DNA from 3 places in the Buttiauxella noackiae genome. Region 1 is predicted to be linked to each of the others. Evidence: predicted binding sites of a transcription regulator. Region 1 holds the regulator's gene; each other region holds the start of a gene.

The links. The regulator sigma-54, encoded in region 1, starts transcription at its own class of promoters, with help from an activator protein. The targets are predictions, from matches to a motif close to GTTGGCACANNTTTCGCTNT.
Region 2: a site for sigma-54 is predicted at 4,895-4,914, ahead of IX31_RS11600 (branched-chain amino acid ABC transporter substrate-binding protein). Genes of this name have one in related genera too.
Region 3: a site for sigma-54 is predicted at 9,547-9,566, ahead of glnK (P-II family nitrogen regulator). Genes of this name have one in related genera too.

Annotation. Positions count from the first base shown of each region.
Region 1 covers NZ_JPRU01000002.1:1,534,686-1,547,469, reverse strand. Annotated here, with positions in the region: gene mtgA (monofunctional biosynthetic peptidoglycan transglycosylase) at 1-597, shown strand, start outside; gene npr (PTS phosphocarrier protein NPr) at 599-871, opposite strand; gene rapZ (RNase adapter RapZ) at 868-1,722, opposite strand; gene ptsN (PTS IIA-like nitrogen regulatory protein PtsN) at 1,776-2,267, opposite strand; gene hpf (ribosome hibernation promoting factor) at 2,471-2,758, opposite strand; gene rpoN (RNA polymerase factor sigma-54) at 2,781-4,214, opposite strand; gene lptB (LPS export ABC transporter ATP-binding protein) at 4,319-5,044, opposite strand; gene lptA (lipopolysaccharide ABC transporter substrate-binding protein LptA) at 5,051-5,608, opposite strand; gene lptC (LPS export ABC transporter periplasmic protein LptC) at 5,577-6,152, opposite strand; gene kdsC (3-deoxy-manno-octulosonate-8-phosphatase KdsC) at 6,149-6,715, opposite strand; gene kdsD (arabinose-5-phosphate isomerase KdsD) at 6,732-7,718, opposite strand; gene IX31_RS15525 (calcium/sodium antiporter) at 7,734-8,711, opposite strand; gene mlaF (phospholipid ABC transporter ATP-binding protein MlaF) at 8,943-9,758, shown strand; gene mlaE (lipid asymmetry maintenance ABC transporter permease subunit MlaE) at 9,766-10,548, shown strand; gene mlaD (outer membrane lipid asymmetry maintenance protein MlaD) at 10,553-11,104, shown strand; gene mlaC (phospholipid-binding protein MlaC) at 11,123-11,752, shown strand; gene mlaB (lipid asymmetry maintenance protein MlaB) at 11,752-12,054, shown strand; gene ibaG (BolA family iron metabolism protein IbaG) at 12,180-12,434, shown strand; gene murA (UDP-N-acetylglucosamine 1-carboxyvinyltransferase) at 12,488-12,784, shown strand, end outside.
Region 2 covers NZ_JPRU01000002.1:672,457-679,634, forward strand. Annotated here, with positions in the region: gene IX31_RS11580 (ABC transporter ATP-binding protein) at 1-382, opposite strand, end outside; gene IX31_RS11585 (ABC transporter ATP-binding protein) at 379-1,254, opposite strand; gene livM (high-affinity branched-chain amino acid ABC transporter permease LivM) at 1,251-2,543, opposite strand; gene IX31_RS11595 (ABC transporter permease subunit) at 2,555-3,469, opposite strand; gene IX31_RS11600 (branched-chain amino acid ABC transporter substrate-binding protein) at 3,611-4,732, opposite strand; tRNA gene IX31_RS11605 (tRNA-Asn) at 5,260-5,335, shown strand; gene IX31_RS11610 (VasL domain-containing protein) at 5,488-6,732, opposite strand; gene IX31_RS11615 (hypothetical protein) at 6,788-7,178, opposite strand, start outside.
Region 3 covers NZ_JPRU01000002.1:517,012-529,795, reverse strand. Annotated here, with positions in the region: gene norV (anaerobic nitric oxide reductase flavorubredoxin) at 1-782, shown strand, start outside; gene norW (NADH:flavorubredoxin reductase NorW) at 779-1,912, shown strand; gene IX31_RS10860 (DUF1428 domain-containing protein) at 2,001-2,354, opposite strand; gene IX31_RS10855 (GNAT family N-acetyltransferase) at 2,451-3,269, opposite strand; gene yczE (membrane protein YczE) at 3,304-3,918, opposite strand; gene yczR (MocR-like transcription factor YczR) at 4,009-5,439, shown strand; RNA gene ffs (signal recognition particle sRNA small type) at 5,518-5,614, opposite strand; gene IX31_RS10840 (MGMT family protein) at 5,787-6,098, shown strand; gene IX31_RS10835 (YbaY family lipoprotein) at 6,126-6,701, opposite strand; gene tesB (acyl-CoA thioesterase II) at 6,918-7,778, shown strand; gene amtB (ammonium transporter AmtB) at 7,839-9,125, opposite strand; gene glnK (P-II family nitrogen regulator) at 9,157-9,495, opposite strand; gene IX31_RS10815 (SmdB family multidrug efflux ABC transporter permease/ATP-binding protein) at 9,749-11,527, opposite strand; gene IX31_RS10810 (SmdA family multidrug ABC transporter permease/ATP-binding protein) at 11,520-12,784, opposite strand, start outside.

The sequences.
Region 1 (12,784 bases):
ATGGCAGAGAGGCAACTCAGTGCCTGGTTTAGTGGTGATTTTGGTTACGTTGCTCACTCGGATTGGGTGAGTATGGATGAGATTTCACCGCTGATGGGGCTTGCAGTTATTGCTGCAGAAGACCAGAAATTCCCGGACCACTGGGGATTTGACGTTACGGCTATCGAAAAGGCCATTGCCCATAATGAACGTAATGCAAATCGCGTTCGCGGCGCATCGACACTTTCTCAGCAAACTGCCAAGAATTTGTTTTTGTGGGATGGACGTAGCTATGTCCGCAAAGGTCTTGAGGCTGGGTTAACGTTGGGGATGGAAGTCGTCTGGACTAAACGCCGCATTCTCACGGTTTATCTAAATGTCGCGGAATTTGGCGAGGGGATTTTTGGCGTGGAAACTGCTTCACAGCGCTATTTTCACAAACCGGCAAGCCGTCTGACGGCATCAGAAGCGGCGTTGCTGGCTGCTGTATTGCCCAATCCGATTCGCTTTAAAGCGAATGCACCTTCTGGCTATGTACGCCAGCGGCAGCAATGGATACTGCGCCAAATGCGCCAACTGGGTGGTGAGTCATTCATGGCGCAAAATGAGCTTAAGTAAATTAGTCTTCGTCAAAACCCGAATTAAAAAGGGCGATAACCGCATTCAAGGCTTGCTCTTCTTCAGGCCCAGTAACTTCAATTTCGATGTGTCCACCTTTAGCGGAATCCAGCATCAGCAATGCAATCACGCTGTTGGCTTCCGCCTCCGTGCCTGCCTCGTTACGCAGCATCACCTCGGCATCAAAGCTTTGTACCAGCTCGAACAGCTTCATTGCTGGGCGCGCATGCATGCCCAGTTTGTTAGTGATCTCAACGGTCTGTTTTACGGTCATGTTTTGCGTTTTTCCAACGTACGGTGACGGGATTGCACATTTTTGCCGCGCGAACGGAAATAGTCTGCCAGTTGTTCAGCAATATAAACTGAACGGTGTTTACCGCCTGTACAACCAATTGCCACAGTCAAATAGCTGCGGTTGTTGGTTTCCAGCATTGGTAACCATTGCTCAAGATAGCTGCGCGTCTGGTAGATAAAGTTGTGCACTTCGGTGTGACGGTCAAGGAATGCAGCGACGGGTCTGTCGAGACCGGTCATCGGACGGAGCTTAGGATCCCAGTGCGGATTTGGCAGGAAGCGCACGTCAAACACGTAGTCAGCATCGATTGGAATACCGTGTTTAAAGCCGAAGGACTCGAACACCATAGTCAATTCGCGCTCACGCTTGCCGAGCAGGCGAGTACGCAACATTTCCGCAAGTTCATGCACTGACATTTCAGAGGTGTCGATAATCAGATCAGCTCTGGATTTCAGTGGTTCAAGCAGGTCACTTTCTTCATCAATAGCACTTTCTAGCGAAAGGTTTTTGCTAGAAAGTGGATGCAATCGACGCGTGTCGCTGTATCGACGGATCAGCGTGTTACGATCGGCATCAAGGAATAACAATTGTGGCGAGAATGAGTCAGGCAGATTACTCATCGCCTGTTCAAAAATTTCCGGGTTTTCCGGCATGTTACGCACATCGATGCTCACTGCCGCAGAAATTTTTCGCTCTGCGAGAGTTTTGGCAAGATCAGGTAACAGCACCACTGGTAGATTATCTACGCAGTAGAATCCCATATCTTCTAGTGCACGCAAGGCTACAGACTTCCCTGAACCAGAGCGGCCGCTGACGATCATCAGCACCATTTTTTCACTCCCCCAACTTCTCTTGCTGTGGCGTCAACATATCCGCAGCCAGATTATTCACTTTCACTACCATTTTCTGTGTCGGTAATGATCTGATAAAGCTCTTCATCGCTTTGCGCAGAACGCAGGCGTCGACAAATTGTTTTGTCTGCCAGACGCTTTGCCACCAGAGATAAAGTGTGCAAATGCGTTTTTGTTTGGTCCGCCGGTACAAGGAGCGCAAACATCAAGTCCACTGGCTGGTTATCAATCGCATCGAATGCAATAGGGGTTTCCAGTTTAATAAACACCCCAACCGCGCGAGTGGTATCTTCTTCCAGTTTCCCATGAGGAATCGCGATACCGTTACCGATACCTGTACTCCCCATACGTTCGCGCGTTAGCACGGCTTCAAAAACCACTTGTGGCGGCAGGCCGAGTTGCTTTGCGGCCAGCTCACTGATGATTTCCAGTGCACGTTTTTTACTTTGGCAATGTACGTTGGTACGAGTACATTCCTTGTTCAGGACATTACTTAGTTGTAGAGCAGAATCGTTGTTCATCATAAGTTCACCTAAGCCTCCTGTTATGCTAACGGCCCGTTAAGTAACGAGCCGTCTATACCCATCATCCTTCAACCAGCAGGGGTGTTGGCTTCACTCACTAACGCCAGTCACTTACTTAAGTAAGCTCCTGGGGATTAGCTCCCTTGCCGCCTACCTGCAACTCGAATGCTAACGGGTATATGCCAAAACAGTTGCCCGGATTATCAGTGTTGTTTTAGTTTATCTTTATGTTTGGTTAACTGGCGCGCCAGTTTATCAATTAAGCCATCAATTGCCGCATACATATCCTGGCCATCAGAGCTTGCATGGATTTCACCACCATTCACATGAAGCGTCGCATCGGCAATATGCGTGACTTTTTCCACTTTTAACACAATGTAGACTTGGTTAATTCTTTCGAAGTACTGCTCCAGTTTGGCAAACTTCGTACTCACAAAATCGCGCAGTGCGTCAGTGATTTCGACGTTATGTCCTGTAATGTTGAGCTGCATAGTGTCTTCCTTATCGGTTAAGTCATACCAGCTGTTTACGCTGATTTGACGGTGGTATGGATAAAGACTCTCGGTACTTCGCAACAGTGCGGCGGGCCACCATGATCCCCTGATCGGATAGCATAGTCGTTAACTTGCTATCACTTAGAGGTTTCGCAGGGTTTTCTGCCGCAATTAATTTCTTCACTAGTGCCCGAATCGCCGTTGACGAGGCCTCACCTCCGCCTTCGGTATTCACATGGCTTGAGAAGAAATACTTCAATTCAAAAATGCCGCGTGGACTGTGCAAATATTTTTGCGTGGTCACTCGGGAAATAGTCGATTCATGCATTTCGACTACCTGGGCGATATCAGCAAGAACCATTGGTTTCATATGCTCTTCGCCGTGTTCAAAAAAACCTTGTTGCTGCTCAACGATACAGCGACTGACACGCAGCAGCGTATCGTTGCGACTCTCAAGACTTTTAATCAACCACTTCGCTTCTTGCAGGTTACTGCGAATAAATTGCGAGTCGCTGTCGTTACGGGCATTGGTACCCATCGCAGCGTACTGCTGATTTATTTTAAGGCGTGGAATGCTGTCGGCATTTAGTTCAACCGTCCAGCGCCCCTGAATCTTTTTGACCAGAATATCGGGAATGACATATTCGGGTTCACTGGTTTGAATCGATTGACCAGGACGTGGATCAAGAGACTGAATCAGGCACATAGCCTCTTTCAGCACTTCTTCTTTTAAGCGAGTGACGCGCATCAGGCTACGGAAATCATGATTGGCGAGCAGATCCAGATGATCGCTGACAATCAGTCGTGCCTCGGTCAGCCACGGTGTTTCACGGGAAAATTGCGAAAGCTGGATCAGCAAGCAATCGCGTAGATCGCGTGCAGCGACACCTACGGGGTCGAATCGTTGAACGCGTTTAAGTACCGCTTCTATTTCATCGATGGTGATTTCGTCATCACCCATGCTTTCGAGAATTTCATCAAGCGAAACTGTCAGATAGCCCATCTCATCAACAGCATCAACGATTGATGTCGCAATGGCGGTATCGGTATCAGAAAACGGAGTAAGATCGACCTGCCACATCAGATAATCCTGAAGCGACTGGGTAGTTTCCCCCTGATAAACCGGTAACTCGTCGTCAATGTAATCTGTGCCGGTTCCTGATGGTGTACCTGCGGTGTAGATTTCATCCCAACTGGTATCTAACGGCAATTCGTCAGGCATCTCTTTTTGTTCGAGAGCTTCACGAGTATCTAACGCTTCGTTTTCACGAACTTCCTGAGTTTCAATTTCTTCATGCAGATCGGTTTGCTCAAGCAGTGGGTTACTTTCCAGTGCTTGCTGGAGTTCTTGCTGAAGCTCTAACGTTGACAGTTGCAACAGACGAATTGCCTGCTGTAACTGTGGAGTCATAGCAAGTTGTTGGCTAAGTCGTAATTGCAAACCTTGCTTCATATTCAGAGCGAGCTTCCTCAGGTATATACCCAGCATACTTCGAGTTGCAGGAACGTGGGCAACTCGAATTACCCTGAGTATTAATAATTATACTTCCTACCCTATCAGAGTCTGAACTCTTCGCCCAGATAGACGCGCTTAACATGCTCATCTTCCAGGATTTCCGCAGGCGTGCCATGGGCAATTAACTGGCCCTGGCTTACGATGTAGGCTCGTTCACACACGGCCAACGTTTCGCGTACGTTATGGTCAGTAATCAGCACACCAAGCCCGCTGTCGCGCAAATGTTCGATGATTCGCTTGATGTCGATGACGGAGATTGGGTCAACACCCGCAAAAGGTTCGTCCAACAGAATAAATTTCGGGTTTGCGGCCAGAGCTCGGGCAATTTCGACACGACGGCGTTCACCACCCGACAGCGACTGCCCGAGGTTGTTGCGCAAATGCTCAATGTGAAACTCTTCCATCAACTCATTCGCGCGGTCTTCACGCTGCTCAGCGCTGAGATCATCACGAATTTGCAGGACTGCCATCAAGTTATCGAACACGCTTAAGCGACGGAAAATTGACGCTTCTTGCGGTAAATAGCCAATGCCACGACGGGCACGCGCATGAAGCGGCAGAAGACTGATGTCTTCGTCATCAATAATGATGTTGCCTGCATCACGCGGAACAATGCCAACAACCATGTAAAAAGTCGTCGTTTTGCCTGCACCGTTAGGGCCAAGCAAACCAACAATTTCACCTGATTTAACGGTCAGGCTGACGTCTTCAACAACGCGGCGGCCTTTGTAGGCTTTGGCGAGGTGTTTTGCAATTAAAGTAGCCATAACGAATTAGTTACTCTTTTTCGGGGCTGGCGCCGGAGCCTTGCCGTCTTTTTTCTGCAATTGAGAAGGGACCAGAACCGTGGTGACTCGTTTACCTTTTTCGCTAAAGGCCTGCATTTTCTGCTCTTTAACGAGGTAGGTAATTTTGTCGCCTTTGATATTACTGTCGACCTGCTCGAGATAAGCGTTACCGGTCAGAACGACAAAGTCGTTTTGCAACTCATAGTGCATGGTCGCTGAGTGGCCGCTAACGGGTTTACCGCTATCTTGCATCTGATAGAAAGTGGCAGGATTACCATAACCATCAATCACTTCTTTACCTTGCTCACCGCCAGGGCGGGTCACAACCACTTTATCGGCGTTAATTTTGATACTGCCTTGTGTCACGATCACATTGCCGGTGAAGGTGACGACGTTGCCTTGCATATCCAGCGACTGCTGGTCAGATTCAATATGAATCGGCTGATCGGTATCACCGGTCAGCGCAAATGCCGAAAAACTGGCGGCTAAAAGCGTACTGGTCAGTACTAAATTACGGCTGAGTTTGTTTATTCTGGATTTCATAGGATGTTCTAACCTTTTCAATCAGCTCGGCATTTTTACTGCGTAAGTTTCCACGCATTTTGAGGCCGGTAGAGTTAAAGCTGGTTCCGTACAAGGTTACCTGGTCATCAGACGCAACATCCTGAGTGACTAAATTAACCTGCGCATTGTCCGTGGTAATTTTGCGTAGCTGTGAATCTGGTGTCAGAGCTGTCAGTACCACATTCCCGTACAAATACAGCATCCGATCGTTAGTCAGTTTGGCGCGATCTGCCCGTAATGACCAGGTTGCTACTTTGTTTTCGTCATACTGTGTCATCACCGGATTGGTGAACCACGAAATAGCGGTATCGGAAAAATATTCAACATGTTCTGCGACCAGGCGGTAATTTAAAGCCCCTTCAGGACTGTAGGCGAGAGTCGTAGAATGTTCACTTTTATAGGTCGGCTCGTTACTATTTACTGTTTGTGGCGCAACAGTGTCTTTATCGACCAGATTTACACCAATCAATACCAGTGCCAGCAATGAGAGCAGGATGATAACCCAACGTCTGGTCTTACTCATATAGATAGCCCTTTGGCCTCATCAAGCTTTCCTTGGGCCAGTAAAAGGAGATCGCAGACTTCGCGTACTGCTCCTCGCCCGCCAGCAATACGTGTAACGTAGTCGGCACGAGGAATAAGTAAAGGATGAGCATCCGCTACCGCGACACTCAAACCTACTTTAGCCATTACAGGCCAGTCGATTAAATCATCCCCGACATAAGCCACTTGCTCAGCGGGAATGGCGAGCTTATCTAATAGATCCTGAAAAGCCAGCAGCTTGTCAGATTGCCCTTGATAAAGATGGGTAATGCCAAGTGTTTCACACCTGTCTTCAAGAAGTTTTGCTTTTCGGCCAGTAATAATCGCCACTTCGATATCAGAAGTCAGCACACAGCGAATCCCATAGCCATCACGCACGTTGAATGCTTTCAGCTCTTCGCCGCTATTACCCATATAAATCAGGCCGTCAGACATTACTCCGTCAACATCTAAAATAAGCAGGCGCACGTTTGCTGCCTGCTCCATCACGCGCGTGCTTACCGGCCCATAACAAGTGGCAAGAGACGCTTCATGGTTACTCATTAAGGCTAATCCTTTGTTAAACCACGCCTGCGCGTAGCATGTCATGCATATGTACCACACCCAGTAGTTGCTCGCCATCTGCAACCAGTACTGAGGTTATATGGCGAGACTGCATCAAGTTCAGTGCATCAACCGCCAATAACGTTGGGCGAACACGAATTCCGCCGACAGTCATGACATCTGCAATATTCAGGGAGTGGAGATCAACGCCCATATCAAAGACTCGACGCAAGTCACCATCAGTAAAGATCCCTTCAATTTTCATCAGGGAGTCACAGATTACGGTCATACCCATATTTTTGCGCGTTATTTCCAGTAATGCATCGCGCAATGACGCATCTTTACTGACATGCGGGATCTCATCACCAGTGTGCATAATATCGCTGACACGTAATAACAGTTTACGTCCCAATGCACCGCCTGGGTGAGAAAGAGCAAAATCTTCTGCAGTAAAGCCACGAGCTTTCAGCAGAGCAACAGCAAGCGCGTCACCCATCACAAGTGTTGCCGTGGTGCTGGACGTTGGAGCCAGTCCCAGAGGGCAAGCCTCCTGGGGAACCTTGACACATAGATGGACGTCGGCCGCTTTGCCCATTGAGCTTTCCGGGCGGCTGGTGATGCAAATCAGTGGCACCTGCAATCGTTTGAGAACTGGAATTAGCGCCAGAATTTCGTTCGATTCGCCAGAGTTAGAAATAGCGATAACAATATCTTGCGTGCTAACCATGCCGAGGTCGCCATGGCTTGCTTCACCTGGGTGAACGAAAAACGAAGGTGTACCGGTACTTGCAAAAGTTGCCGCCATCTTTTTACCGATGTGACCAGATTTGCCCATACCCATGACAACGACTTTGCCCTGGCAATAAAACATTTTTTCACAGGCCGCAGAAAAGTCTGTGTTGATGTATTGCTCGAGCTGATCCAGGCCTTCACGTTCGATTTTCAGTACTTCTTTACCTGCTTGCTGAAAGTCAAAACCCGGTTGTAATTCTATCTGTGACATAATTTCCGTTCCGCTTTACCCTACGACAGGTGATGCAATAAACCACAGCACCACAATCCATACGAAGAAACTACATGTTAACAGAGCACCTGCTGCCTTGCCGATAGAGCGTGATTTACGCCAGCAAAGTAATGCAAAAATGGTACTGACGACCAACATGACCCAATAGTCACGGGCAAAGGCATGCGGGTCAATTTCACCCGGTGCAATCAAGGCCGGAATTCCCAATACCAACACAATATTGAAAATGTTCGAGCCGATGATATTGCCAATCGCAATATCGTCTTCGCCTTTACGCGCACCTGCAATGGTCGTTGCAAGTTCAGGCAGACTCGTGCCAACCGCAATAATCGTCAGGCCAATCACTAACTCGCTTACGCCAAAGTAATGCGCCAGTACGCTGGCGTTATCGATAACCATACGTGTGGCCATCGGCATAATGATTAAAGCCACGGCGAGCCATAAAAATGCAACAGGACGGCTCCCTTCACGAGGAAGCTCTGCCAGCTGTTCGCGGGTCAGGTTGTCAGCCCCTTCATTTCCAGCAAAGCGAGCTATTTTAATCGTAAACAGCAGATAAGCTACTGCGACAGTAATCAGTATTACGCCATCAATACGGCTAAGCTGGTTGTCGAAAAGAAGCCATCCGATCACGCCACTGACGACTAACATTAGGGGTAATTCACGGCGTAGAATATCGGAATTCACGGTAAATGGATGTAAAAGTGCCGCGAGGCCGAGAATGAGTAAGATATTGGTAATATTCGAACCTAATGCTGTTCCCACCGCTAAATTTAATTGGCCATTTAGAGCAGCAGAGCTTGCCACGAGAAGTTCAGGTAATGATGTCCCGATGCTGACTACGGTTAAACCGATAAGAAGCGGGGGAACTCCGAAACTGCGGCAAAGTATTGATGCGGCAAACACCAAACGATCTGCCCCGTAGACAACCAAAAGCAAACCGATAATTAACAGAGCTGTAGCTAACAGCATGCAAAATCCTTTATTCAGGTATAATCGCCGGTCTCGTGTTGTGAAAGTACCGGCAGAGCATACAGATCTGTAGGTTATGATATGAATTCTTAATTCTGACTTTATGTGGCAGAAAAGTAAAACAAATGCCAATTTTCGCTAATCAGGGCAGAGAATATTCTGTGAAAATGTTGGGTTGGAACTGAGTTGCTATCCAATACTTCGTGCGTGAACTTGATAAAAGGAAAGATGATGAGCCAGACGCAGACGAATCTGGTCGAAATTCGCGATGTTAGCTTTACTCGCGGCAGTCGGCGCATCTTTGACAATATTTCCCTGAACGTGCCTCGTGGCAAAATTACTGCCATCATGGGGCCTTCAGGAATTGGTAAAACGACATTATTGCGCCTGATTGGTGGTCAGATTCAGCCTGACAATGGTGAAATCCTGTTCGACGGTGAAAACGTGCCTGCCATGTCGCGCTCGCGTCTCTATAACGTACGTAAGCGTATGAGTATGCTGTTTCAATCCGGTGCGTTATTTACTGACCTCAATGTCTTTGAAAATGTGGCATATCCACTACGGGAGCACCGCCGCTTGCCGGAGGAGTTGCTGCATAGCACTGTGATGATGAAGCTTGAGGCGGTGGGATTACGCGGAGCAGCTAAACTGATGCCAAATGAACTCTCTGGCGGTATGGCTCGACGGGCTGCCCTTGCACGCGCCATCGCACTCGAACCCGACCTGATTATGTTTGATGAGCCATTCGTTGGTCAGGACCCTATTACTATGGGTGTGTTGGTCAAACTGATTTCAGAATTAAACAGCGCATTGGGTGTTACCTGTATCGTGGTTTCGCACGATGTGCCTGAAGTGCTGAGCATTGCAGATTACGCCTATATTGCAGCAGATCAGCATATCGTCGCTGAAGGAACACCAACGGCCTTGCGAGAAAATAGTGATCCGCGGGTTCGTCAATTCCTCGACGGTATTGCCGATGGACCAGTACCGTTCCGCTATCCGGCAACGGATTATCGGAATGACTTATTATCAGAAACAGGGAGTTAAGTTACTCATGCTCTTTAATGCACTGGCATCGTTCGGAGAGCGGGGTTTGAAAACCTGCGCGTCATTTGGCCGGGCCGGGATAATGCTTTTTAATGCGCTGGTGGGTAAACCGGAATTCCGCAAACACGCGCCATTACTGATTCGCCAGCTGTATAACGTCGGCGTATTGTCGCTGCTGATTATCATCGTTTCTGGTCTGTTTATCGGCATGGTTCTTGGTTTGCAGGGCTACTTAGTTCTGACGACTTATAGTGCGGAATCAAGCCTGGGGATGCTCGTTGCCTTGTCGCTATTGCGTGAGCTTGGACCTGTAGTGGCAGCGCTGCTGTTTGCAGGACGCGCTGGTTCGGCTTTGACTGCAGAAATTGGCCTGATGAAGGCAACAGAACAGCTCTCCAGTATGGAGATGATGGCGGTTGACCCTTTGCGCCGTGTCGTTTCTCCTCGTTTTTGGGCTGGTGTAATTTCCTTGCCATTACTGACGCTTATCTTTGTCGCAGTAGGGGTATGGGGAGGAGCATTGGTTGGTGTGAACTGGAAGGGAATCGACTCTGGATTCTTCTGGTCAGCCATGCAAGATGCCGTTAACTGGCGTACCGATCTGATTTACTGTGTTATCAAGAGCGTCGTGTTTGCGATAACCGTGACCTGGATTGCGTTATTCAATGGCTACGATGCTATTCCTACGTCCGCAGGGATTAGCCGGGCAACAACACGAACCGTTGTGCACGCTTCATTGGCCGTTTTAGGGCTGGATTTTGTGCTCACTGCACTGATGTTTGGGAATTAAGTTCATGCAAACTAAGAAATTTGAAACTGGGGTTGGGGCGTTTTTGATTATCGCGTTGGCTGCCATTGTCTTTTTGTGTCTTAAAGTGGCAAACGTCACTTCGCTGCGCAGTGAACCAACTTACCGGGTTTACGCGACCTTTGACAATATCGGCAGCCTGAAAACGGGTTCTCCACTGCGCCTTGGCGGTGTAGTGATTGGACGTGTTGATGACATTACTCTTGATCCAAAAACTTACTTACCACGCGTCACCCTGGATATCGAAGAACGCTATAACCATATTCCGGATACCAGTTCGTTGGCGATCCGTACTTCAGGTTTATTGGGTGAGCAGTACCTTGCGCTGAATCTCGGTTTTGATGACCCTGAACTCGGTTCATCTATCCTTAAAGAGGGCGGCACGATTCAGGACACTAAATCAGCTCTGGTGCTAGAAGACCTGATTGGCCAATTCTTGTATAAAAGCGGTAATAGCGATAATCAGAACTCAGGGGATTCCTCAGCGCAGGATTCAGAGAATAATAGTGCAGCGCCACAGCCTGGCACGACGCACTAATCTAAGAGGAAACGTTCTATGTTTAAACGACTTATTATGATTGCCATGTTGGTTATTGCACCTTTGGCGAATGCTGCGGATCAAAGTAATCCATACAAACTGATGGGCGAAGCGGCACAAAAAACATTTGATCGCTTGAAAAACGAGCAGCCTAAGATTCGTCAGAATCCGGACTATTTGCGTGATGTAGTTGGGCAGGAACTTCTGCCATATGTGCAGGTAAAATATGCGGGTGCGCTGGTACTGGGCCGTTACTATAAAGATGCAACGCCTGCACAGCGTGATGCCTACTTCAAAGCGTTCGAAGCGTATCTGAAACAGGCCTATGGCCAGGCGCTTGCGATGTATAACGGGCAATCCTATCAAATCGCACCTGAGCAGCCTCTGGGTGATGCCACTATCATAGCGATTCGCGTAACTATTGTTGATCCAAATGGCCGTCCACCTGTGCGTCTTGATTTCCAGTGGCGCAAAAATACGCAGACCGGTAACTGGCAGGCTTACGACATGATTGCTGAAGGGGTAAGCATGATTACCACTAAACAAAACGAGTGGAGCGATATCCTGCGTACCAAAGGGATTGATGGTTTGACGGCTCAACTGCAATCAATCTCTAAGCTGCCAATTACACTGGAAAACAAAAAGTAATGGCTGGTGAACTTAACTGGCAGCGTGAAGCAGCAACATTGCACCTCACGGGTGAGTTAGATAGCGATACGGTGGGGCCAGTCTGGCTCCAGCGTGAGCAAATCATGGCAGGTATCAAGGTGTTAAACCTTTCGGGTTTATCGCGCGTTGACACTTCAGGTGTAGCGCTTTTGATTCATCTTGTAGATTTCGCAAGGCGTCAAAATGTTGAGATAGAACTCCAGGGCGCCAGCGAGAACTTACAGACGCTGACCAAACTTTATAATCTGCCAGAAGACATCCTTCCTGCTTTTGCAGGCTAATGTTTTCATAGCGTTACTATCATTGCCCCTGATCTTATTGGATCAGGGGCTTTTTGCTTATTTAAGCCAACGCCACTTTCCTCTAAGATGTGTGGCTTGTTTCCTTAACCGACGAATTATATCCCATGGAAAATCATGAAATTCAGACAGTGCTGATGAACGCACTGCCCCTCCAGGAAGTCCACGTCTCAGGCGATGGCAGCCATTTTCAAGTGATTGCGGTGGGTGAGTTATTCGCCGAGTTAAGTCGCGTGAAGAAGCAACAAACAGTTTATGCGCCATTGATGGAGCTGATTGCTGATAACCGTATCCATGCGGTTTCCATCAAGACCTATACTCCGCAAGAGTGGGATCGCGATCGTAAACTTAATGGTTTTTGAGCAATTCGCCACGGCGGGTTGTAACGATTTGAATTTAATAGAGAGCAGTTGCAATGGATAAATTTCGAGTTCAGGGGCCAACCCGACTGAGTGGTGAAGTGACGATCTCCGGGGCGAAAAACGCCGCGCTGCCGATCCTCTTCGCAGCGCTGTTGGCCGAAGAGCCAGTTGAGATTCAAAACGTTCCAAAACTGAAAGACATTGATACCACAATGAAGCTGTTAAGCCAGTTGGGTACCAAAGTTGAACGTAACGGTTCAGTGTGGATCGATGCCAGTGAAGTAAATATCTTCTGTGCGCCTTATGATCTGGTTAAAACCATGCGTGCTTCTATCTGGGCGCTGGGGCCG
Region 2 (7,178 bases), 870 kb from region 1:
TCAAACGCGGAAACAGATCAAACATGGTTTGCAAATCCTGCGCGGCAAACTGGTTGCCAATGGGGATGGTACCCATCAGCAGATTTTCTTCGACGGTCATATCCGGGAAGATGCGCCGCCCTTCTGGCGCCTGTGCAATACCACCAGAAGCCACAAAGTGCGTCGATTTATGGCTGATGTCTTCACCGCGAAACAGGATCTGCCCGCCGCGTATGCGTGGCTGACCGAAAATCGACATTAACAGCGTTGATTTCCCGGCCCCGTTCGCCCCAATCAACGCCACGGTTTCCCCTTCGTTGACCTGCAAAGAAACCTGTTTTAGCGCCTGAATCGCACCATAAAAAACGTCCACATTACGAAACTCCAGCATCGCCTCACTCATACACTGACCTCGTCTTCGTCGGTGCCCAAATAGGCGGCAATCACTTTTTCATCATGCTGGATTTGTTCAGGTTTACCCTCAGCAATCACATCTCCATGGTCGAGCACAATAATATGGTCGGAAATATCCATCACCATGCCCATATCATGTTCAATCAATAACACGGTGATACTGTGGTGGTCGCGTAAGAAACGGATGATCTTACTCAGTGTGTGTGTTTCAACCGGGTTCAAACCCGCAGCCGGTTCATCAAGGCAGATCATCTCCGGTGCGGTACACATGGCACGTGCGATCTCGAGGCGCCGCTGCTGCCCGTACGACATCTCCCCCGCGAGGCGGTTAGCGCAATCCACCAGTTCCACTACTTCGAGCCAGTAAAATGCCCTGTCGAGCGCGCGGCTTTCCGCCCGCCGATAAGCGGGCGTATTTAATACCCCGGCCAGTAAATTACGGTTTACCTGCATGTGTTGTGCCACCAACAGGTTTTCCACCACCGACATTTCCCGGAATAAACGGATATTCTGAAAGGTGCGCGCAAGCCCGGCGCGGTTAACCAGATGTGTACCACCAAACATTTTGTAGAAAATACGCGAGCCGAGTTGCGCCGGATTAATCCAGTCACCCGGTTGGAATTTCTGCCCCAGTATCTGAATCACGTTGGTGGTTTTATCACGCGTGTTAAACAGAATATTACCGCCCGAGGCTTTATAAAAACCGGTCAGGCAGTTAAACACTGTCGTTTTCCCGGCACCGTTAGGGCCAATCAACGCGGTAATCGACCCACGGCGCACCTCAAGATTTACGTCATTGAGCGCCTTAATCCCACCAAAGTGCATCATCAGATGTTCAACACTTAATATCATCTCGCTCATGGCGCCACTCCCTTGCGCACCGCAAACCCGCTGCGGTTGATGCGAATCAGACCGCGTGGCCGCCAAATCATCATCACCACCATTAACATGCCAAACAGCAGCACGCGATATTCGGCAAAACTGCGCAGCAGTTCAGGTGTCACTGTCAGCACAAACGCCGCCAGCACGACGCCCACCGTCGAACCCATGCCGCCCAGCACGACAATGGCGAGAATTAATGCTGATTCAAAGAAGGTAAATGATGTCGGGTTAACAAATCCCTGATAAGTCGCAAAAAAGACGCCAGCAATACCCGCCGTTGAGGCACCCAACGTAAAGGCTGAGAGCTTAACCAGCACATGATTGAGCCCCATGGATCGGCAGGCAATTTCATCTTCACGCAACGCCTCCCAGGCACGGCCTATCGGCATGCGAGTCAGACGATGTTTGATATACAGCACCAGTAAAACCACCAACACCAAAATGGCGTAGATAAAAATAAACTTCAGATTGGGGTTATAGGTGAGATGGAAGAACTCGTGGAACGGTACCCCGCCTTCTTCTTTGGCACGCCGCCCAAATTCAAGGCCAAACAACGTCGGCGGTGGAGCAGAGATCCCGTTAGGACCACCGGTAAACGTCAGCCAGTTATTCAGCACCAGGCGGATAATCTCTCCGAACCCCAGCGTCACAATAGCCAGGTAATCACCATGCATTCGCAACACCGGGAAACCGAGCAAAGCACCAGCCGCCGCAGCCATCAGCGCTGAAAGTGGCAACATCGACCAGAACCCGAGTCCGAGATACTGATACCCCAGTGCAAGTCCGTAAGCACCAATGGCGTAGAAGGCGACGTATCCCAAGTCCAGCAAGCCTGCCAGCCCAACGACAATATTTAACCCAAGGCCCAGCAGCACATAAATTAGCCCGAGGATCGCAACCGTCAGCACGTATTTGGTCGCCACAAATGGGAAACAAACCGCCAGGGCGATCACCAGGGGAATAATCCAGCGCATGCGGCTTTTGTATTCTGGCGGGCGCACATACACGCCTGAATTATCCGTCTCAAAACGGCTTAAAAAACGCGTGCCCGTAGAGGTCGTCAAAAAAGCACTTAATAAAAACCGCCCGACCATCACGACGGCGATAATCACCATCAGCCGCTGCCCTTCGAAGTTAAAGCTGTACCCATCCAGTACCACACCGACTATCGGGCCAAAAACAATCAACGCCACCAGCCCTGCGAAAATCGCATCCAGCAAGCAGCGTTTGAGGGAGAAGCCTTCATGCAAAGCCGTTTCTGATGTCATGTTTTGCTCCCTCACACTTTGGCAACGATAGGTCGGCCAAGCAGCCCCTGAGGACGGAAAATGAGGATCACCACCAGTAATCCAAACGAGAACACATCTTTGTAATCGGAATTCACCATGCCGGAGAACTGCGCTTCAGCAATACCAAGAATCAGCCCGCCAAGCATCGCGCCAGGTAATGAACCAATTCCACCCAACACCGCCGCGGTAAACGCTTTAATACCGATAATAAAACCGGCGTAGAAATCAAAGGTGCCGTAGTTCATGGTGATTAACACGCCTGCCAGACCCGCCATTGACGCACCAATCACAAACACAATTGAGATAATGCGGTCGGTATTAATCCCCAGAATCGAGGCCATTTTGCGGTCTTGCTGTACGGCGCGGCACATGCGCCCCAGCCTGGTATTGCTGATAATCCAGGTCAGCAGCAACATGCCAACAAACGAAGCAATCAAAATGAATACTTTGGTGTAGGTGATTTGCACAAAACCTTCACCGATATGAAACCGGAACACGCCATCAAGCATGGTTGGAATGCCCTGTTGACGCGGCCCCTGGCTGATTTGTGCGTAGTTTTGCAAGATTAACGACATGCCAATTGCGGAAATCAGCGGTGCTAAACGGGTAGAGTTGCGCAGCGGTTTATAAGCGATGCGCTCGATGGTCCAGCCGTACACGCCCGTCACTACAATGGTAAACACCAGCGTGCCGAGAATAAGTAAAGGAAACGACTGCAAACCAAAGAACGAAAGTAGCGCAAGCCCGATGGCGCAGAGGTAAGCGGAGATCATATACACTTCGCCGTGGGCGAAGTTAATCATGCCAATAATGCCGTAAACCATGGTGTAGCCAATGGCTATCAACCCGTAGACGGAACCTAGCGTTACGCCATTGATCAATTGTTGCAGGAAGAATGCGTCCATAGTTTGGCAGTCTCTTTTAGTGCTGCGGACAAACTCCTTTTGTAGGTCGGGTAAGTGCAGCATCACCCGACACTTTCACCAGCAATGCCAGGCGAAAATGGTGGATGACGCTACCGCTTATCCCCTCTACAAATCCCGGTATTATTGGACTTCTTTATATTTTCCTTTGTCATCCCACTGATAAACCACGTAATCCGAGACTTTCAGGTCACCTTTATCATCCCAGGCTTTTTTGCCCATCACGGTATCCACCGGGTTTGCTTTCAGCCAGGCGCTGGCTTTGGCTGAATCTGTGCCGCCAGTGGCTTTAAATGCTGCAGCAATCGCCTGAACAGAAGCGTAGGAATAGAGGGTGTAACCTTCAGGTTCAAATTTGCTGGCGCGGAATTTGTCGATTACCGCTTTGCCATCCGGGATCAAGCGAGGATCTTTACCGAAGGTCATGTAAATGCCATTGGTATATTGCGGGCCGCCTGCCGCAGTCACCATCTCTTCGTTCACGATGCAGTCACCGGAGAAGAATTTAGCCTGTACACCCTGCTCACGCATCTGGCGCACCAGTGGCCCCGCTTCCGGGTGACAACCGCCGAAAAACACCACATCTGGTTTTTGCGCACTGATTTTGGTAACCAGCGCGTTAAAATCTTTTTCACCACGCGACAGGCCTTCGTACATCACATCATTGACGCCACGTTTCGCCAGCGCAGCTTTGGTAGCATCTGCCAGCCCCTGCCCGTAAGTGTCTTTATCGTGAATGATCACCACTCGTTTGGCTTTAAGCTTATCAATAATGAAATCGCTGGCGACCTGCCCTTGCTGGTCATCACGCCCACACATGCGGAACATGTCGTTCATCTTGCGCTCGGTGATGAGTGGGTTGGTCGATCCGGGGGTGATGGCGAGAATGCCCGCATCGTTGTAAACCTCAGAGGCAGGCATAGTAGATGAAGAACAGAAATGGCCGACCACGGCTTTCACTTTGTCCTGGTCAACCAAACGGTTAGCTACGGATACAGCCTGTTTGGGTTCACAGGCGTCATCGCCCTGCACCAGTTTGATTTTTTCGCCATTAATCCCACCAGCAGCATTAATATCTTCGGCGGCCTGAGTCGCGCCATGCCAGTACTGATCGCCATAAGTCGCGTTCGGCCCGGTAAACGGCCCTGCGACACCAATGACAATATCAGCGTGGGCGGAAAACGCCGTTACCAGACAACCAGCCAACACCAGAGAAAGAGGACTTCTAATCAATTTCAGCGACATTTTTATGTTCCTTAGCAAATCAGCAAAGAGGTTTATGCAAAACGGTGTAAGAGCCATTTCAAAAGCAAAAACGCGAACAAAATGCACTATCCAGTCAATTTCCTGTGGTTACAGCGAGGTTTCCTTACGGGGTTTCCTTACGATTTTCACAGCCATAAACATTAAGCAAAATGGTTACCAACGTTACTAGCCGCATATCGATGTTTCGACATATGTCAGTATAGAGCGCAGTAGTAAGCCGCTCGGTACAACGCAATGAATTTACAGCGGGGATCACATCTGCTTAACAATAAAGCCATATTGTTCAAGATTTATGCGTCTTTGCACCAACTTAGTCCACAAATACAAAATGGTTAATATTGTGCGGAGCAATTGGCTGGAGGCTGGCTTGCATTTACTGTTTACAAAAAGGTCAAATTCGCCTTAATACTCAACATGTTGACTATAAAAAGAGCAAACAAAAAACTTTTTCGCGAACCCTTTGACATGCCCCCCTCGAATCGCTAATATGCGCCCCGTTAACCGATTCCTCTGTAGTTCAGTCGGTAGAACGGCGGACTGTTAATCCGTATGTCACTGGTTCGAGTCCAGTCAGAGGAGCCAAATTTTAGTTTCATGATGTATTTAAAATCGTGAAATGTTACAAAAGCAGCGCATAAAAAAGCCTGATGTACTGAAAAGTACCATCAGGCTTTTTTTATGGGTATTTTTTGGGCTAACGTGACTGCAAAATATTCTGATAAGCCCCTACAGGCTCACGGTGTCTCAGCCTGTTGTTTTATGAGCGCGTAGCGGTTCAGTACCTGATTCAGGTGCATATCGATTTGCGATGTCTGGGTTGGGGATAATGGTGTAGTGGCCGTTGTCTGACTCAGCAGATAGAGTTGCTCTTCCACAGGTACCGCACGTCCAAAGTTCTGCGTAATCGCAAACACCATTGATTTCAGCTCCGAACCGGTCAGGTATTTACCTTTGCGTTCATCGAGTTCATTCAGACGCCGGGTCATCTCCTGCAACCCTTCCATTCCCTGGTGCCAGCCCGTCAGCGCTTCAACGGGTATGGCATTGCCGGTGATATGCTGCTGCCACTGCGCTTTCAGTGTTTCCGTCTCTTGCGGTTTTGCCTGTGCTGCCAGGGCAAAACCGTAATTTTGCAGCCACAGCGGGGACTGTTGTGCCAGCTTCGAGAGCGAGGCGGCATCGGCGGTAACCGGCAGCAGAGGCTCAGGCTTGTCATGCAGCATCGACCATCCCCACAGCGCAGCCCCGCCCACAATCAGCATGGTCAGTACGCCCAGCGCAAACCCTTTCCACTGTGATTTTGGCTTCTCCGGTAACGGGGTTATTTCAGCTGGGATAACTGGCTGTTCGCGGATGACATACACCAGTGGCTCCGGCGATTGTGTCGCGGCAATGCCGGCCAACACATCGCCAGATGGCGGTAGCACCACGGGACTGACGTTGATGTTGTTTACTTCGGCATTTTCCAGACGGATGGCCGCATTGTGCATAAAGGTACTGAGTTCACCCATCTGGCAGGCATTTTTCAGTTCAAGGCGTTGTAGCACCTCACGCAATGCGTTGAGATGTTGTTCAGCCTGGTAAACCTGCGGCAAATCACTGTGACGCAGGCTAAGTGTACGCAGTACCGCCTGTAAACGATGACTGAGCCCAGCGAGAATTTCGACGCGTGCATGCACCGGCTGTGGCCACAGAGCGCTCCACTGACGGGTAATGAGCGCATCCAGAATCGCCAGCCCCTCATTCAGACCGTGCATCCCGGTAAGATGCGTGCGCGCCAGGGTGTACCAGGCCGCCGTCTGTAGTTCGACCCCATTCTGGCGGAACAGCGACAGGCTGAGTTGTTCTATACGTTGCCAGTCCACATCCGGGCGTGCCGGATGTGTCAGTTTGCTGAGCTCTTCGCGCAGCGCAATAAAATCGGCAAACTGGCGCGGATCATCGCCGGTTTGTACCTGGCAGGATAATTTATCATTCATGGTGACAGCCCTGAAAAAAGGAGGGAGTAATAGGGAGGAATAATCGAAGCAACAGTCAAGGCAGTAAACTTTCAACCATGCTGAAAAAGGCTTCTTCGTTGAACGCGCTGCCAGGCAAAGTGGAATTACCCGCCGAACGCCACGTCCAGTCACGGTTTTCACCGGTGCGCATAAACAAACGACACAACGGGTTCGCGCTACCTTCCGCGCAGAGGCTGACGTCCACACAACCCGTCACGCCCTGGCCGTACAAAAAGGCAGGCGTGAAGCTCACCTTCCGTTTTTGATAGTGGAGATGAATACCAGGCACGCTGAACACCCTGCCGCCAATCAGACATTCCACCAGTGAGACGGCTGTGCTTTCGATGCGAATACCCGTGCCGTCCAGCCAGGCTTCCATCGTCTCCTGCAACTGACTCATCCTCAGGCGAAATTCCGCGATGTCT
Region 3 (12,784 bases), 1.0 Mb from region 1:
TGATTGCCACTTCCCATGGTGTGGTATGGCGTGACAACCCAACGCAAATCGTTGAGTTGTATCTGAAATGGGCGGCGGATTATCAGGAAGATCGCATCACGATTTTCTACGACACCATGTCCAACAACACACGCATGATGGCAGATGCTATCGCACAGGGCATCACCGAAGTTGACCCACGCGTAGCGGTGAAAATCTTTAACGTCGCTCGCAGCGATAAAAACGAAGTTCTGACCAATGTATTCCGTTCTAAAGGCGTTCTGGTTGGCACCTCCACAATGAATAACGTGATGATGCCGAAAATTGCGGGTCTGGTTGAAGAGATGACCGGCCTGCGTTTTCGCAACAAACACGGTAGCGCGTTTGGTTCCCACGGCTGGAGCGGCGGCGCGGTGGATCGTTTGTCTACACGTTTGCAAGATGCTGGTTTTGAAATGTCCCTGAGCCTGAAAGCTAAATGGCGTCCGGATGGCGATGCGCTGGAAATCTGCCGTGCACACGGTCGTGAAATAGCTCGCCAATGGGCTCTTACTCCACTGCCCGTTGCGACAACTGAAGCAGCTGCACCTCAGGAAACCGTTGCAGAAGTCAAAACCTGCGCTGATTTAGGCCCAAGCATGCAGTGCAGCGTTTGCCAGTGGATCTACGATCCGCAAACCGGTGAACCAATGCAAGATGTTGCACCTGGCACGCCATGGAGCGACGTACCTGATAACTTCTTGTGCCCGGAATGCTCACTCGGTAAAGACGTATTTGACGTGTTGGCTACGGAGGCAAAATGAATCATGGCATTGTAATCATTGGCTCGGGCTTCGCCGCCCGCCAACTGGTCAAAAACATCCGTAAACATGATGCACAGGTACCTGTGCGCATGATTGCCGCTGATAGCATGGATGAGTACAACAAACCCGATCTCAGCCACGTTATCAGTTTGAATCAACGCGCAGAGGATCTCACCCGGCAGCGTGCCGGGGAGTTTGCTGAACAATTTAATCTGACGCTAAACACCAATACATGGGTGTCGGACATCGACCCACGTGAACGCATGGTTAAATGTGGCAGTCAGCAGTTTTCATACGACAAACTGGTACTGGCAACGGGCTCAAGCGCCCTGCTTCCGCCAATTCCAGGCAAAGAATTGATGCTGACGCTAAACAGCCAACAGGAGTACCTGGCATGCGAATCATCACTGCACGATGCACAGCGCGTGATGATTTTAGGTGGCGGCCTGATTGGTACAGAATTGGCGATGGATTTTTGCCGTGCGGGTAAACAGGTGATTGTGGTGGATAACTCCGCAAGCCTACTCGCCTCACTGATGCCTGCTGAAGTGAGTAGTCGCCTTCAGCACCGCCTGAATCAAATGGGTGTGGAACTGTTATTTAACCAACGTCTGGAGTCCCTGAGCAAAACGCCACAGGGCATCAGCGCAGCATTAAGTAACGGGAGAATTGTCGGCGTCGATGCGGTTGTGGCTGCCATCGGCCTGCGCCCTAATATCAGTCTTGCGCAGCATGCCGGGATTGCAGTAAGCCGGGGTATTCAGGTTAACCGCCAGTTGCAGACATCGGACGCGAATATATACGCTCTGGGCGACTGTGCAGAAATTGACGGTAAAGTGCTGCCATTCCTGCAACCGATTCAGTTTAGTGCCATGACGCTTGCTAAAAATCTGCTCGGTGCCGCCGATGGTCTTGCGCTTCCGGCAATGCTGGTCAAGGTGAAAACACCTGAACTGCCATTGCATCTGGCGGGTGAAACGCAGCGCACGGATTTAAGCTGGCAAATCACCGCAGATCCGCAGGGTCTGATTGCCAAAGGCTTTGATGAAGCGCAGCAGTTGCGCGCGTTTATTGTTAGTGAAGCCCATATGAAGCTGGCGTTTGGTTTACTGCGGGAATTAGTGCTGTAGATTTTGAATCAATCACCCTCACCCTAACCTTCTCCTGCTAACCCTCAGGGAGCGGGTCGGGGTGAGGGTGACCTTATCATTAGTCTAATCATTCATCCAGAATTGGCGCAAAGCCACCATAGATCATACGTTTGCCATCAAATGGCATCGACTCGCCAAACTCTTTCATCCTTGGGTCAGACATCATCTTCGCATTCGCGGCATCCCGCACTTCTTTAGATGGGTACTCAATCCAGCTAAACACCACTTCTTCGCTCTCCTGGGCTTTCACCGCCATGCGAAAATCAGTGAGTTTGCCGTCAGGCACATCATCAGCCCAACACTCTACGACGCGTATCGCACCAAACTCTTTAAATAACGGTGCCGCTTTTGCGGCTAACTGCTTATATGCTTCTTTATTGTCTGCGGGTACCGCAACAACGAAACCATCAACGTAACTCATTGTGAACCTCCACGGTGTGGGGAATACGGGCAGATAATTTCCACCCGTGATGATTACGATTGATAAGTTTAGTCGTTAAGAATGGATACTACCCGCTCATAATTTGAGCAGCATCTCATATTGGGTAATGGGATCCTGCCTGTAGCCACTGCTCAAATAAAGTGGTGCCAGCTGCTCAGGGATAGCTGTAGCGGTATATAACCCTGGGAAACGTTCACGCAGTAACGTAAGCAATTTTTTCGCCTGCCCTTTACCACGCGCTAGCGGGTCAACATAGAGCATACGGAGTCTGGGCTGCGGGGTTGTGGCAACCATTGCGTATGCAATGTCGTTAAGAACGTAGGCTTTACCCGGTAATTTATAGAGCGTTTCAGGTGCGCTTAACCACGGCAAATTCAGGCTGTCATCCGTCATCATTTTTTTCGCCATCACCAGCGGGTCGATTTCCTGCAATTCGCCGGTTTCTGTAAATTGCGGCGACTGAGTAGTATCAAACCCGACCAATGTCTGCTGGCGAACAAAACCCATACGTTCATACAATGACACCCCACTCTCGTTGCCAACAATAACTTCCAGCCAAAAGTTACGGTCACCGCGCCCGCACGCACCATCAATTAATTCCTGCATGAACAGTTTGCCAAACCCCTGCCCACGCAATTCCGGGCGAATAGCGAATGCAGCAAGGCGACAACTTTGCCCTCGGCGTGTGATTAGCGCCAGTGCTTTTGGCTCACCATTGTGCGTCCAGACTCTACTGTCATTGAAACTGATATCTTCAGCGCTAAAACGTGAAGCAAAAGTTTCACCATCAATGGTGAAAGGGACCAGATATCCTTCAAAACAGTGGGAAAGAATTTCAGCCAACTGATGGCTACTCCAGTGCACCGCCGCGTTGCTGATAACCTTGCTATTCATCGCTACCTCATCCAATGGGGGTTTGGCTTCAACATTAGGGCACGATCGTCGGTTCAACCAGGTTTTTTTGTGCATGCTTTTGAATGCGGAACCATGGCAAACAGAGCTGAATCAGCGGGCCAATTGCCAGCGCGTAGAGCACCGTACCTACGCCAAATGTGCCTCCCATCAGCCAGCCTGCCAGTAAAACCGTTAGCTCAATTGAGGTTCGCACACTACGTACAGACCAGCCAGTACGGGCGTTGATTCCGGTCATCAAGCCATCACGCGGGCCAGAGCCAAAACCTGCACCGATATACATTCCGGTAGCAATGGCATTCACCAAAATAGCGGCAAATAGTAAGAAACTTCGTGCCACCAATGATTCAACCGGCGGCATTATTGCTAACGCGGCATCAGCGGCAAGTCCCAAAACAATCACGTTGCTTATCGTGCCAAGACCTGGTTTCTGGCGCAGTGGAATCCACAGCAGCAGTACCAACGCACCGACCAAAATCATCACCATGCCAATATTGAGGGAGAAGATCTGAGCAACGCCTAAGTGGAATACATTCCAGGGATCAGCACCTAAATTGGCACGTACGAACATAGCCGTGGACACACCGTACAATACCAGCCCGATATACAGTTGCAGCAATCGACGAGCAATCATTATCTTCACCTCAGAGATCTTTTGTGGCTTTACTATTATGGAAAATGGTTACTATATTAAGGTCCAGTTAATACAAAGTGGATTGCTATGGCACAGCGCAGAACGGGTTCAGTATCTCTGGTAAAACTGCTGGGGAATTGGCATCAGGATTTACCGCGTACTCCGGTGTATCGGCAACTGGCGGATGGATTACGGTTATTGATTCTGGATGGACGCTTACCTTTGGATAGCCGACTGCCGGGGGAACGTGAATTGGCCGCAGCACTGCGCGTAAGCCGCACGACGGTCGCCACTGCGCTGGCACAATTACGTGATGAGGGATATCTGGCAAGCCGCCAGGGTTCCGGTTCCGTCACAATGTTGCCGGAAGGCAAGCAAACCGTTTCGCCCCTCCCCGGGCGTGCCACAACCCTGGATCTTTCAACCGCAGCACTTTCCGCCGGGCCGGAAATTCATCAGGCCTATGCTAACGCGCTGATTGCATTACCTGAACACTTGATTAGCACCGGTTACAATCAACAAGGTTTAGCTGAATTACGTCATGTCATTGCACAACGTTATGTCGAGCGTGGACTGCCAACAAATGCCGATCAGATTATGATAGTTAATGGTGCGCTCAGTGGTTTTGGCCTGGTTTTGCGCCTGCTGACAGGCCCAGGCGACCGCGTAGTTCTTGATCACCCCACCTACCCTATGGCACTCACAGCCATTAAAGGCGCTTCATGCCGGGCCGTTCCCGTAAGCCTGACCGAACATGGCTGGGATACCGATGGGTTCGCGGCAACCATTGCACAAACCTCACCCCGTCTCGCCTATTTACTTGCCGATTTTCATAACCCAACCGGGCACTGCATGGATGTTGCAACACGTTCAGCCATTGCTGATATTGCCGCAAGGACACGTACCACCATAGTGGTCGATGAAACCATGGTAGACCTGTGGTATGACAATCCACCACCGCCTCCACTAGCCGCTTTCGACGAAGCGGATCGGGTTATCACGCTGGGCTCTGCCGGGAAAAGTTTCTGGGGAGGCTTACGATTGGGTTGGATTCGCGCCAGCTCGCGCACCATTGCTTCGTTGATTCAAATTCGCGACTCGTTGGATTTAGGCTCGCCAATACTCGAACAGCTCGCCGCCATCAATCTGTTTAATGAGGCCGAAAACTTCCAGCCGCAACGCCGCGAAATGCTACGTCAGCAACGTGATGCCTGCGCGGAGATCGTTAAAGAATTATTCCCGGACTGGAAAATGACGGTCATACCGCAAGGCGGTTTATCCTGGTGGATTGAACTACCAAAACCACTGGCTACGGTTTTTGCGGCAAGCGCAGAGGCTATCGGTATCCGTATTGGCGCAGGGCCACGCTTCGGCGTTGACGGGGCGTTTGAGCGTTATTTACGGCTACCGTTCACACTTGAGCCCGCGCAAATGCGTGCCGCACTAGAACGATTACAGCCTATTTGGGAGCACCTGGCACAAACAGGAAGTTATTCAGGCAGAGGTATGGTGGTTTAGAAAGTATGTGATTGTGTATGAGTAAAACGTTTGGGAGGATTTAAGGCTGAATCTTTGATACCCAGAATTGGGTGGGGGCCCTGCCAGCTACATCCCGGCACACACGTCATCTGCTGCGGCTGCTTCCTTCCGGACCTGACCGAATTCACAAATTAGTGTTGCGGGAGAACCAACAGGGCCCCCATTGAGAGCGCTAGTTACCTAACGCGCTGGCGCATTATCCATGTTGCCCTATGCAATTGCAAGCAAGGAGCGGTCAGGTGTTGCTTTCTTGCGCAGCCTCCGTTTTTCTTTTCAGTTTAGCCTACGCCGATTATCCTTAGCGGCATCCTGCTATGGAGTTTTCTATGGATAATCACGACTCATTCCCACAACGCGTTTACCAGATTATCGCTGCTATTCCAGAAGGGTTTGTCACAACATACGGTGACGTAGCACGCCTGGCGGGTTCACCACGTGCCGCAAGGCAAGTGGGTGGCGTTCTCAAACGTTTGCCCGAAGGCAGCAAATTACCCTGGCATCGCGTGGTCAATCGGCATGGACAGATTTCCCTCACTGGCCCGGATCTGCAACGCCAACGGCAAGCCCTGCTTTCAGAAGGCATAATGGTTTCTGGAGATGGGTATATTGATATGGAACGTTATCGCTGGAATGGCTAAAAAGCGCCTCCGCAGAGGCGCATTCGATCAGAACTGCGTCGGCGCAGGAACCGCTGAAGAAGGGTTTACCTGAGTCGGTGAAGTTAATGGCACTGTTGTTGCCGCTCCGCCACTAGTCTGAACTGGGACCGCCGTTTGCTGAACAGGAACCAGCGTCAGATCCACTTTTGTCCCGCCCTGATTCACTGCCGGCTGAATGGTATCGGTGATAAACATCAGTTTATCGTTCACGGTGATGGCCGCACTCAGGATAATGCGCGCGTTTGGCTGTATATCGGCCGGGTTAAACGGCAGCACAAAACTGAACGGAGACTGTTTCCCTTCGGTACGCACCGCTTTTTGCGCCAGCACTTTTGACGGAGCATCCGCCAAAGAGGCATCAGATAAAGTTACAGTGAGTACTGCATCAGGCGGCAATGCGACTTTCTGACGAATCCAGACCGTACCAGAAACGTTAGGCTGTTTAATATCAGACTGAGCCGTTGCCGCTGCGGATGAGGTCGTTGCAGCAGGTGCAGGCGTTGGGATATCGGCACTTTTCTGCGCGCATCCCGCCATCGCAACAGCAATGGCTAAACCACTTAACGTGTGCACAAGTTTCATTGATTTGTTCTCCTTATTATCAATGCACCCGCAAGCCTGAGGCCTACGAGTAATGAGTGGTTAAACATGCTTATCACGCTAAGTGTGGCACATATAACTGATTTTTGCCCAAAACCGAAACAGATCATCAGGTCGGGCCACTACGTGGAGAATGTTGGAAACCTGTTATAATCAGGCCAATTGCACGATTTAAATTTCTTTTATTGAGGACCTTTTATGAGTCAGGCGCTCAGCAATTTGTTGGCATTACTCAATCTGGAAAAGATTGAAGAAGGTATTTTTCGTGGCCAGAGCGAGGACTTAGGTTTACGTCAGGTGTTTGGTGGGCAAGTCGTTGGCCAGGCGTTATATGCCGCTAAAGAAACCGTACCACTTGACCGCCTGGTGCACTCATTCCACAGCTACTTTCTGCGTCCAGGCGATAGCCAAAAACCGATTGTGTATGACGTTGAAACGCTGCGCGACGGCAATAGCTTCAGCGCCCGTCGGGTGGCAGCAATTCAGAATGGCAAACCGATTTTCTACATGACAGCCTCTTTCCAGGCGCCAGAAACAGGTTTTGAGCATCAAAAAACCATGCCTGCTGCCCCCGCCCCGGAAAACCTGAAATCAGAAACTGAAATCGCCATGGCGTTTGAAAAGCTGTTGCCTCAGACGCTCAAAGAGAAGTTTCTGTGTGAAAAGCCGCTGGAGATTCGCCCGGTGGTGTTCCATAACCCAATGCAGGGCCACGTTGATGAGCCGGTGCGCCAGGTGTGGATGCGGGCCAATGGTCAGATGCCAGCCGATTTGCGCGTACATCAGTATTTGTTGGGCTATGCCTCAGACTTCAACTTCCTGCCGGTCGCGCTTCAGCCTCACGGCGTAGGCTTCCTGGAGCCGGGTATGCAGGTTGCCACCATCGATCACTCAATGTGGTTCCACCGTCCGTTCGATATGAATGACTGGCTGCTGTACAGCGTGGAAAGCACTTCGGCCTCCAGCGCGCGTGGTTTTGTGCGTGGGGAGTTTTATTCCCGTGACGGTGTTTTAGTTGCATCAACGGTGCAAGAAGGGGTGATGCGTAAGCGCAGCTAACCTGCCGTTTAAAAGCAAAAAGGCGGAGCAAATGCTCCGCCTTTTTTATTATTGAATGATTTATGCGTTGTAAGCATTTTCGCCGTGGCTGTTAACGTCCAGACCTTCGCGCTCATGCTCTTCAGGTACACGCAGGCCCACAGTCAGATCGGCAACTTTGAAGCCGATGAAGGCGACTACCGCAGACCACAGAATCGTCACACCGATACTTTCTAACTGCACCAGCAGTTGATGGCCCATAGTCACGCCTTCTGCGTAACCCACACCGCCAAGAGATGGCGCGGCGAAGATACCCGTCATGATGCAACCAACGATACCGCACACGCCATGGACACCGAACACATCACAAGGGTCATCTACACGCAGCCATTTTTTCAGCAGCGTCACGCCCCACAAGCCAGCCAGACCTGCAACGATACCGATAATCAATGCACCGCCTACACCAACATAACCACAGGCAGGAGTGATACCAACCAGACCTGCGATAGCACCGGAACATGCACCCAACAAAGATGGTTTGCCGCGCAATGCCCACTCGCCAAATACCCAACCGAGAACGGCTGCCGCTGTTGCAACAACAGTGTTCACAAAGGCCAATGCAGCAATTTCGTTAGCAGCACTTGCAGAGCCTGCGTTGAAGCCAAACCAGCCGAAATAGAGAATTGCTGTGCCGGTAAATACCATCGGCAAGTTGTGCGGTTTGAATGCTTCTTTACCATAACCCACACGTTTGCCAATCAGGTACGCACCCACCAGCCCTGCTACTGCGGCGTTGATGTGAACCACTGTGCCACCTGCAAAGTCCATTGCGCCATGCGTCGCCAGCAGACCACCGCCCCATACCATATGTGCAATCGGCAAGTATGAAAGCGTCAGCCAAATTACGACAAAGATAAGTACCGCCGAGAAGCGAATACGTTCAGCCAGTGCGCCAACAATCAGGCCAACAGTGATACAGGCGAAGGAGCCCTGGAACGCAACATGAATATATTGGTAGAAAGAGCCTGTCAGCGCAGTGAGCTGAATGTTCTTCAACATTACCCAATCGAAGTTACCGAAGAAGTTACCACCGGCACCAAAGGTTAATGAGTAACCGTAAACTACCCACAGCACACAAACCAAGGCAAACGTAACCGTAATCTGAGTCAGCATTGACAGCACGTTTTTAGAGCGAATCAGGCCGCCGTAAAACAGTGCCAGTCCCGGAATTGTCATAAACAGCACCAATGCGGTGCTAATCATCATAAAGGCGTTATCTGCTTTATCGACCACAGCCGGTGCCGCAAGGGCAATTGATGGCGCTAGTGCCAGGGCTACAACGCCTAAGATAGAGGCTAATTTTTTCATTTTTTCCATCCCTTCACGAGTGGCAAGACGATTACAGTGCAGCTTCGTCGGCTTCGCCGGTACGAATGCGGACGACCCGTTGCAACTCAGCAACGAAAATTTTGCCATCGCCAATCTTGCCGGTATAGGCAGCTTTGCTAATGACATCAATAACTTCATCGAGTTGATCATCGGCAATTGCCACATCAATTTTCACTTTAGGCAGGAAATTGACGCTGTACTCAGCACCGCGGTACAACTCTGCATGACCCTTTTGGCGACCAAAGCCTTTCACTTCAGTCACGGTCAGCCCTTGAATACCGATTGAAGACAGCGCTTCGCGAACGTCTTCGAGTTTGAACGGTTTGATCACCACGGTAACCAGCTTCATAGATCCCCTCCAGTCAGAATTGGGTAATTGCCTCTGCGATACGAATTAGATAAAGCAAAGGCCATGCCAAATTTGAAAAACAGCTATTTTCAGCGCGTTAAACCGCGCCAAATGGGGATTTTCAGGATAGAAATTACGATGACTGGGATTAAGAAAGTTCTTAGAGAATAAAAACGCACCACTTTAGTGCATGGTGCGTTTCGCTTCTGCACCAATGGTGATAACCATTGGTTTTATGCGTGATTTTGGTGCATCACGCGGTTGTGTGTTCTTCACGCGTGGCGGCGGCTAATTCTTCACCAGCCAGTTGCAGTTGATACATCTGCCAGTAACGTCCTTGCGCAGCTAACAGCTCGCTATGAGTGCCTCGTTCAACAGCCTGCCCGCGGTGCAGCACCAGAATCGTGTCGGCATCGGTAATAGTCGATAAGCGGTGCGCGATAACGACAAGCGTGGTGTGCTCACGGACGGCTGCCAGTGCTTGTTGGATTGCCTGCTCGGTGCCAGAGTCGATATTTGCGGTTGCTTCATCAAGGATCAGAATCTGCGGCGCATCCACCAGCACTCGCGCCAGCGCCAGTAGCTGTTTCTGGCCAACGGACAAATTATTACCCTGCTCGCCCAGTCGTGTATGAATTCCATCAGTCATGGTGCGAGCCAATTGTGCAAGTTGCACCGTTTCCAGCGCTTGCCAGACGGCATCCTCGCTGATGTCACGCCCAAGCGTAACGTTGGCAAAGAAGGAGTCCGCCAGCACTACCGGGTCTTGCTGAACCATCGCAACCCCATGACGCAGCACGCTGTGGCTCAAGGTATCCAGCGGGCGACCATCAAGGCGGATTTCACCGTTGGTGAGCGGGTAATAGCCCATCAGCAAGTTGGCAAGCGTGCTTTTCCCGCTGCCCGTGTGACCAACTAATGCAACGAAACTGCGCGCCGGGACATCCAGATTAATATTTTCCAGCACCAGGCGGTCGCCGCGATAGGCAAACGACACGTTATCAACTTCAATATGGCCGCTTTCGAGTGGGCGATTGTCGTTACCATAATCCTGGCGCTTGCCATCCATTAGCTCGAACACGCGCTCACCCGCCACCACCGCCTGTTGCAGCATGGATTGTTGGGTCGTGAGTTCGATTAACGGCTCGTTAAGACGCCCCAGATAGTTGATAAATGCGTACAAAACACCAACTTCAATAGTGCCCACCGAGGTAAAACCAAACAGCATCAGCAAGCCGCACAGCACCATGGCAGAGAACAAGCTCAATAACGGGCGCAGTAAAAAGCCATCCAGGCGTAGTGTTTGCATACGTGCCATATAGTGCGACCGGCTCGCAGCATTCATACGCTCACCAAAACGGGCCTGCTGGCGGAACTGCTGGATAACACTCATGCCATTAATGACTTCGTTAAAGCCATCGTTGATATCGGCCAGGTAACTGCGCACGCGGCGCACAATCGGCGTGCTGTACCGCTGGTAGATAAACATCACAATAATCACTGCCGGGAAGATGCAAACCGCCACCGATGCCATACGCCAGTCGAGGCTGAACATCGCCACCAGCATCGCACCAATCAATGCCGCGCTGCGTAATACCGTGGCAACGACCGTTACGTAAAGATCACGGATCACTTCGGTATCGTTGGTGACTCGCGAAATGAGTTGCCCCACCGGTTGGGTATCAAAAGTGCTCAGTGGCTGGCGCAGTGCAGCGTCCATTACATCGGTACGTAATTTTTGCACTACGCCAACGGCGGCCTGGTTAAACAGCAATGCCTGCCAGTAGTGCAGGCCGGCGGCGGAAATTGACAGCAGCAAATACGCAGTCGCAAGCCCTGCCACTGCGGCAACCGGCAAGCGATGTTCAGACACCATATTATCAATAAAGTAACTCACAAGAATTGGGCCAGTCACTTCAGCAGCCGCTGCAACCCACAGCATGACAACCGCACCAGCCAGTGGTTTACGCCACGGGGAGCCATAAGCCAGCAGGCGTTTTATGGTCGGCCATTGCTGTATTGATTTACGCATTGGCGGCCTCCTCGTCTGCCGTTGTTTCTGGCGCATCATCTAACGCCGCTTCCAGCTGTTGATAACGATACATGTCGCGATACCAGCCAGGTTGACCCACCAGCGCATCGTGATTGCCGCGCTGTGCAACATGGCCATGTTGCATCACCAGGATTTCACTGGCTTCTGTCAGGGCTGACAACCGGTGCGCACTGATGATCACGGTGCGGTTTTCACCCCACTGGCGCAGGTTATGAAGAATTTGGTGTTCTGTACGCCCGTCAACAGCAGAAAGCGCGTCATCAAGAATCAAGATCTCCGCATCAAGTAATAATGCGCGGGCAATCGAAATACGCTGCTTCTGGCCGCCAGATAGCATTACACCGCGCTCGCCCACTTCGGTTTCATAACCTTGCGGCAGGCGCAAAATATCGTCATGTACGCTGGCAAGTCTTGCGACGTGTTCGATCTCTTCCTGCGTAGCATCCGGTTTACCCAGCGCAATATTGCTGGCGACTGTGTCAGAAAACAGGAACGGCGTCTGGTTAACGACCGCCAGGCGGCTACGCCAGGAGTCGAGCCGCATTTGCACCAGCGGAATACCGTGGAAACAAATCTCGCCCTGGTCGATATCAAAATGGCGCTGGATCAGAGACAAAATGGTACTTTTCCCGGCACCGGTCGGCCCACAAAGGCCAAGCATTTCACCAGGCTTTAGCGTAAAAGAAACGTTTTCAAGAGTCGGTCGCGCCGTTTGCGGATAGTGGAACGCCTGAATATTAGCTTCCACCGAGCCGCGCCCGGCAGGCGCTTCTTGCTCGCCATCTTTTACTGACGGCGCTTCAGCGAGCATGCTGCGAATACGGCTGTAGGCCGCACTACCACGCTCAACAATATTGAACATCCACGCCAGCGCCAGCATCGGCCAAATCATCAGGCCGAGATACATCACAAAGCTTGTGAGTTGTCCAAGCGTCAGCGTCCCCTGAATCACCATCCAGCTGCCGCCGCCAATAGCGAGCAAGTTAGCCGTGCCGATGGTGATATAAATCGTCGGGTCAAAACGGGCATCGACTCGCGCCACGCGCATGTTTTTCGCTCCCGCATCTTTGGCTTCGGCAGCAAACAACGCAGACTGGCGATCTTCCAAACCAAACGCTTTGATCATACGGATGCTGGATAAACTTTCCTGGGTGCGGTCATTAAGCGTGGAAAATGCAGCCTGCGCCAGTTTGAAGCGCTGGTGCAACTGATCGCCATAGCGTTTGATAACCAATG